2 linked regions of the Simiduia agarivorans SA1 = DSM 21679 genome follow. The protein of the gene in region 1 interacts with the protein of each later gene in a pairwise test. Links are inferred from orthologs where the notes say so. Each region holds a gene or a part of one and is shown on either strand. Other genes may lie near its edges. The genes, in order: M5M_RS00755 and secB.

Region 1 (3,100 bases):
TTTGTTCAATCCGGCACCCGGGATCTGGGCAGGCAAATACGCAGGGCGAGCCCGCCCAGTTTGGCCCGGTGCGCGCTGATCGCGCCGTCATGCAGCTCAACCGTACGCCTCGCAATGCTCAGGCCAAGACCGACCCCGCCACTCATCCGGTCGCGCGCCTCATCTGTGCGGAAGAAGGGGGTGAACAGTTTATCGAGTTCCGAATCCGCCACGCCTGGCCCCGAATCTTCCAGCGTGATCTGCCATTGGTTTTTTTGTTCTTGCAGGTCTATGTGGATGCGCCCACCCTTGGGTGTGTGGCGAATTGCATTGGTGAGGATGTTATCGAAAACGCCCACCAGCGTATTGCTGCGGGTATCCACCAGCGCTTCTTTAAAGCTGCCATGATCAAAGGTCAGTTGAATCGTTTTGGCGGATGCTTGCGGCATAAACTCTTCCATCAGTCCCGACAGCAGCGGCACCAGGTCCACCACATCGTCGCGCGGCCATTCGTCGGTTGGATTCACCGGTAGCGACAAAATATCGGAAATGATGTTGTTCAGGTAATCCGCGGCCTGACGAGCCTTGTTGATATGGTCGTTAGCTGCCTCTCCTGCGTGTTGCTGGGCAAGGCCCAGCGCGAATTGAAGGCGCATCAGCGGCGAGCGCAATTCATGGGAGACATCCTTGATCAATCTGTCTTGGGCGGCGCGTGCCGATTGCAGTTGCTCCGTCATCAGGTCAAAATCGATAGCCAGACTGCTCATTTCATCCTTACCCCGCGGCATTTGCGGCGACACGCGATAATCGAAATCCCCGGCGGCGACGCGTCGTGTGGCTTGCTTCAGTGCTTCGACCGGACGCGTGAGGTAGCGGGCCATCAGATAGCACACCGAGCCGCTCACCAGCACCGCCATCAGTAAAACCGGCCAAAGATTCAGCAAAAACATTTGCAGAAGCATGTTGCGCTGGCCGTCATGTGCCGCGACCACCATGCGCACGTACTGGCCGTCCTCAAGTTGTATCAGGCGGCCGTAATAGGTGCGGTTTTTGCGCTCGAGCTTTTTGAAAGGCCGGTCCAGGTCCAATTTCCGCATCAGGTCTGCCACCGGGCTAGGCAATTCGCGGTCAAATATTTCAAAGCCCTGGGAATCCAGTACAAACACATTGCGTCTGGCCCAGTGCGGCAGGGTGCGGATGCGCTCGGTGAATTCCCTTTCGGTGGCGTTGACTGCGTCGCGGGTTGCAAAGTGGAGTAGCCGCATGGCCTCGGGGTCTTTGCTGAACAGGGGGGCGCGTGGAGGCCGGGGGAAGTTGCTGGGTTCGAGTTCGTGCATCACCCACGCGGTGCCGGCCAGAATCACAATGGTGGCAAGCCAGAAACCAATAAAAATTTTCCAGAATAAGCGGATCATGCATCAACCTTGAGCATATAGCCGGCACCACGAATATTGATGATCAGATCTTTGTCTGCGCCCGTGGCCTGAAGCTTTTTGCGGATGTTGCTCACATGCACATCGATGGAGCGGTCGTAGGCTGTGAGCTTGCGGCCCAAAGCTTGTTCAGTGAGTTCATCCTTGGAAATCACTTCACCGGCTTTGGCCATCAACAGCTCAAGTACCGTGAACTCGGCGCCCGTAAGCTCCAATGGTGTCTGGCGGAACAGTGCGGTACGGTTGCCTTTGTTTATCTGGATACCGCTGACCTCCAGCTTGCCGCCACTGGCAGGGACACTCTGGGTCCGACGCAGAATCGCCTTGATCCGGGCCAGCAATTCGCGCGGATTACACGGTTTAGCCAGATAGTCATCTGCACCCAATTCCAGCCCGAGGATGCGATCCACCGGATCCCCCTTGGCAGTCAACATGAGGATAGGGGTCTGGTTGGCTTGTTGATTGCGCAGGGTTTTCAGCAGGGTCATGCCGTCCATTTCGGGCATCATCACATCCAGCACCAGCAGGTCGGTGACGTGGCGGGCCAGATAGTCGACAGCGGCAACGCCATTGGGGCAGTGGTGCACGGCGAAGCCTTCGGCGCCCAGGTAGTCCCTCAATAACTCCGCCAGCTCCAGGTCGTCATCCACCAGCAAAATACGGTTCATAGTATGAGTCCTCTGCAATTGAGGCTATTGTGGCGAAAAAGCGACACCTTTGTGAACCTGCGATCCCATGAATAACCCTTCTTAACAGTATTTAACCTGCCCACAGCCCTTGTTTACCCGGTCTGGTTCTAGGATAACCCTGTGGTTTGAAAACAGACACTTAGAAGGAGTTCCTATGAACGTACAAGGCAATGTAAAACGTTGGGTGGTAGCGGCGACTTTGGTTGCGCTGGGTGGGATGGCATCGGTGGCGGTGGCCAAAGGTGACCCCTTTGGCATGCACGGGCCGGCCTTGGGTGAAAAAATGATAAAAAAGCTTGAGCTGACCGAGGCTCAGCAGGAGCAGGCGCGCGCAATGCGCGACAAGTACCGCGCTGATCACAAGGCGGCGCGCGAGCAGATGAAGGCGCAGATGAAGCAATTCAAAGTGTTGGAGCGGGCCGGTGCAAGCGTTGCGGAGCTTAAGGCCCAGGCCGATGTGATGGCTGCGTTGATGAGTGAAAAGATGGTTGAACGTGCAGTACAAATGCGTGAGTTCAGGGCGATTCTCACCGCCGAGCAGCTAGTCAAAATGGATGAACTGATCGAGCAACGCCACCAAAAGCATGAAGCAAAAATGAAACAGCGGCATGAAAAAATGGCGGAGCGGGAAAAATCCGCCGAGTAATGGTGAGTGAAACCCGGTCTGCAGACCGGGTTTTTTATTGGCTTGTTTTAGGTTCGTACCGTATTACTTGTGCTCGACCCAAAAATCGTACACAACCACTTCGCCGTAGTTATTGGCATTGCCGGTCTGACTGCCTTCCTTGTCGGGGTTGCTTTGGGTATAGTTTCCTACCTTGAAGTAGGCCTGATCGTAGCTCTTGTTCATCACGTAATTGTTGGAACCGTCTTTCACCAGATAGGCGCTGGCATTCCCGGCTTTGTACGCCGCTTCTAGTTTGCCGTCTTCGCTGTAGTACACATAGTGTTTGCCGTTGATAACTTCAAATATTACCTCGTGTACTTTACCCAGACTGT
Region 2 (3,106 bases), 2.9 Mb from region 1 along the record:
TCGCAATAGACCGGATTCTGGAAAAAGTCGCCGTCGCTGATGGCCTTATTGATGCGGGTAAAGTTCTGGTACACCACCCGGCCGGCGCCCAGGGTCATGTGGCCCACTTCCGAGTTGCCCATCTGGCCTTCGGGCAGGCCCACGGCCATGCCGGAGGTGCCGATCAGGGTCTTGGGGTTATTGGCCCAGAGCTTATCCCAGGTGGGGGTATTGGCGGCCATAATGGCGTTGTGGGCGCTATTTTCGGAATAACCGAAGCCATCGAGAACAATTAATACCAGCGGCTTGTTGGCGGACATAGTTTTTCTTGCCTGTTTTGTACAACCTGTGAGGGCCGCGATTGTACCCGCTTGGGGATGACAACTCTATTGCCGGGAGCGAGTAAAGCCGCGCCTTCCATGCTTTTTTGGCACCAACTGGGTATACTTGCCGCCCCCGCCAATGCTGTGAAGGAAGCGACGTGGAACTGATTGTATTTTTGACTGAACAGTGGATGCTGGTGTCCCTGTTCCTGGTGCTGGCCTACACCTACATGTGGCGCGAAAAATCCAAGGCCGGTGCAACCTTGTCGGTGCACCAGCTGACCGCCGTGGTCAACCAGGGCAATGCCCAGTTGGTAGACCTGCGCGACAGCGCGGAATTCCAGGCCGGCCATATCGTGGACGCGATCAATATTCCGCACAATAAACTGGAAAAGCAGCTGTCGGAGCTGGAGCGTCACCGCGCCAAAACCCTGGTGTTGGTGGACAAGCTGGGCCAGCACACCGGTGCCGCCGGTCGTTTGCTGCGGGACAAAGAATTCAACGTGGTGCGCCTGAACGGCGGCATGGCGGAATGGACCGGGCAAAACCTGCCGGTGGTCAAGGGCAAGGGCTGATGTTGTAACACGGCGGTTGAAATCTGCTCCAACCGTCGTCATTTACTTAGTCAGTCATTACGAGGTCACCCCATGGCACAGCCAGTTACCGTCTACAGCACCAGCATTTGCCCCTACTGCGTCCGGGCCAAGCAGTTGCTTACCCAGAAGGGTATCGCATTCGAAGAGATCAACCTGGACAAGCACCCGGAGCAGCGAATGGACGTGATGAAGCGTTCTGGTCGTCGCACTGTACCTCAGATCTGGGTGGGGGAAACCCACGTGGGGGGCTTTGATGACCTTTGGGCCCTGGACCGGGCCGGCAAGCTGGACCCATTGGTGGCCGGCGAGGCTTGAAACCCAGAGGTTTGACCCCATTAATAGGGTTCAGTCGGCGGCACGCTTGCCCAGAGCTGAACCCATAACAACAACGTTTTAAGGCAAGTTCCCATGACAGAAGAAATCCAACCCACAGGCGCAGGCGTCGAGATTCCCACCGAGCCAAATCAGCAATTTGCGTTGCAGCGCGTATACCTCAAGGACTTGTCGTTTGAAGCACCCATGGGTGTGAAGGCTTTCATGAAAGACTGGAAGCCCTCGGTTAACCAGGAGCTGAACACCAAAACCTCGCGGGTTGATGGCGATAACTATGAAGTGGTGCTGACCATCACCGTGACCGTATCACTGGGTGAAGAAACGGCGTTCCTGGCGGAAATCCAACAGGCCGGTTTGTTCCACATTGCGGGTCTGCCCGAACAGGCACTGCCGCAAATCCTGAACACCGCGTGCCCGCAAATCCTGTTTCCCTACGCGCGCGAGACCATCGACTCCGTGGTTGTCAAAGGCAGTTTCCCTGCATTGATGCTGCCCCCGATTAATTTTGATGCCCTGTTCGCGCAGGCCGTTGCACAAGCCAAGGCAACTGCGCCGGAAGGTGAAGCGGCAACAGAACAGTAACCGCGCGTTGCTGGAAGAAAAACGGTGCTCAGGCGCCGTTTTTTTTTATATATGCGCTGTGCAAGGCCGCATTCTTACATAGAATGCAGGTGTCACTCATAAGGAAGCGGTTGGTTTGACTATTGCCCGGCTGTTGTTATTGTTTTGCCTGTGTGCCTTGGCTTGGTGCGCACGCGCTGAACTATTGCTGGACGGCGTTCGTGGCGACGTGGCGGACAATATTCTGGTGCACACCAGCCTTAACGACGAGCCTTGCGACGCGCCCCGTTGGCGGATACAGCAGCGGCGACGGGATCTGGCTAAGCAAGTCAATCTTGCCCTGCAGGCCTTTGGTTATTATCGCGCCAGCTTTACCCAAACCTTTACCGAAACGCCGCAGTGCTGGCAACTCACGCTGACCGTCGAGCCCGGGCCCCGGGTGCTATGGCGCAACATCGACGTACAATTGCTCGACCAGCCGCCGGCGCTGGATGAAAGTGTACTGATGCTGGTCCAGCAACCGCCCCTGCTGCCGGGTGCGGGCCTGATCCACAAAGACTACGACAATTACAAAGCCAGCCTGCTCGACAGTGTGAAAGCGCAGGGTTATTGGCGCGCGAGCTTTGCGCAGGCGGAGCTGGCCATTCACCCCGATGACCTGGCGGCCGATGCGCACTTGCACCTGCAGCTGGGGCCGCGCTACCAGTTTGGTCAATTCAACTTCAGTCCGGTACCGCTCGATCAGGATTTATTGCACCGGCTGACCGGCGATGTGGAAGGTGAGCCCTACACCGCCGACGCGCTGCAGGATATTTATGCGCAACTGCAGGCGAGTAACTATTTCCGCAGTGTATTGATTAATCCGCACATTAATCAGAATGACGACGACCAGATTGTGCCGATGGACGTGGACCTGAGCATGGCCAGTCAGACCAGTTTTGGCGCTGGCGTGGGTTTTTCCACCGATCAGGGGCCGCGGGTGCGGGGTGACTACCAGAATCGCTATTTCAACGAATGGGGCCACAAATACCGGCTGGATGCGCTGGTATCGCGCGACCTGCAGGAAATGTCGGGCACCTACACCATTCCCCGTGCCGAGGCCTACCGGGAATGGTACGAAATCAGTGGCGGCTGGATTCGTGAGAGTACCAGTAGCTACGAATCCACCGCCACCACCACCCGTGTGCGCGCGGTTGAAGCCTTTGCCGGCGATTGGATACTCAACACCGGCGTCAATCTGCGGCGGGAAAGCTACGTGATCGGTTCCGAACCGGCCGATGAAAAATGGTTGATTGTGCCTGGTGCCGGTTTCAG

What was found.
Region 2: the proteins of M5M_RS00755 (region 1) and secB interact in binary tests that used the Escherichia coli proteins (3 or more experiments, as listed by UniProt). The link is inferred for Simiduia agarivorans SA1 = DSM 21679 from one-to-one orthologs.

Annotation. Positions count from the first base shown.
Region 1 is NC_018868.3:161,930-165,029, forward strand. What follows is about bases 236-3,009. They hold M5M_RS00755 (response regulator transcription factor), read right to left. Parts: upstream 2,081-3,009; coding sequence 1,391-2,080; downstream 236-1,390. Other genes in these bases: M5M_RS00750 (ATP-binding protein), read right to left, coding at 236-1,394; M5M_RS00760 (Spy/CpxP family protein refolding chaperone), read left to right, coding at 2,256-2,747; M5M_RS20900 (polysaccharide lyase family 7 protein), read right to left, coding at 2,811-3,009. Outside these bases: more of M5M_RS00750, read right to left, coding at 6-235; more of M5M_RS20900, read right to left, coding at 3,010-3,100. UniProt on the Escherichia coli protein: Response regulator member of the two-component regulatory system CpxA/CpxR which responds to envelope stress response by activating expression of downstream genes including cpxP, degP, dsbA and ppiA.
Region 2 is NC_018868.3:3,110,546-3,113,651, forward strand. Bases 280-3,059 are described here. They hold secB (protein-export chaperone SecB), read left to right. Parts: upstream 280-1,306; coding sequence 1,307-1,813; downstream 1,814-3,059. Other genes in these bases: gpmI (2,3-bisphosphoglycerate-independent phosphoglycerate mutase), read right to left, coding at 280-299; M5M_RS14050 (rhodanese-like domain-containing protein), read left to right, coding at 461-877; grxC (glutaredoxin 3), read left to right, coding at 950-1,213; M5M_RS14065 (autotransporter assembly complex protein TamA), read left to right, coding at 1,929-3,059. In the rest of the region: more of gpmI, read right to left, coding at 1-279; more of M5M_RS14065, read left to right, coding at 3,060-3,106. UniProt on the Escherichia coli protein: One of the proteins required for the normal export of some preproteins out of the cell cytoplasm. It is a molecular chaperone that binds to a subset of precursor proteins, maintaining them in a translocation-competent state.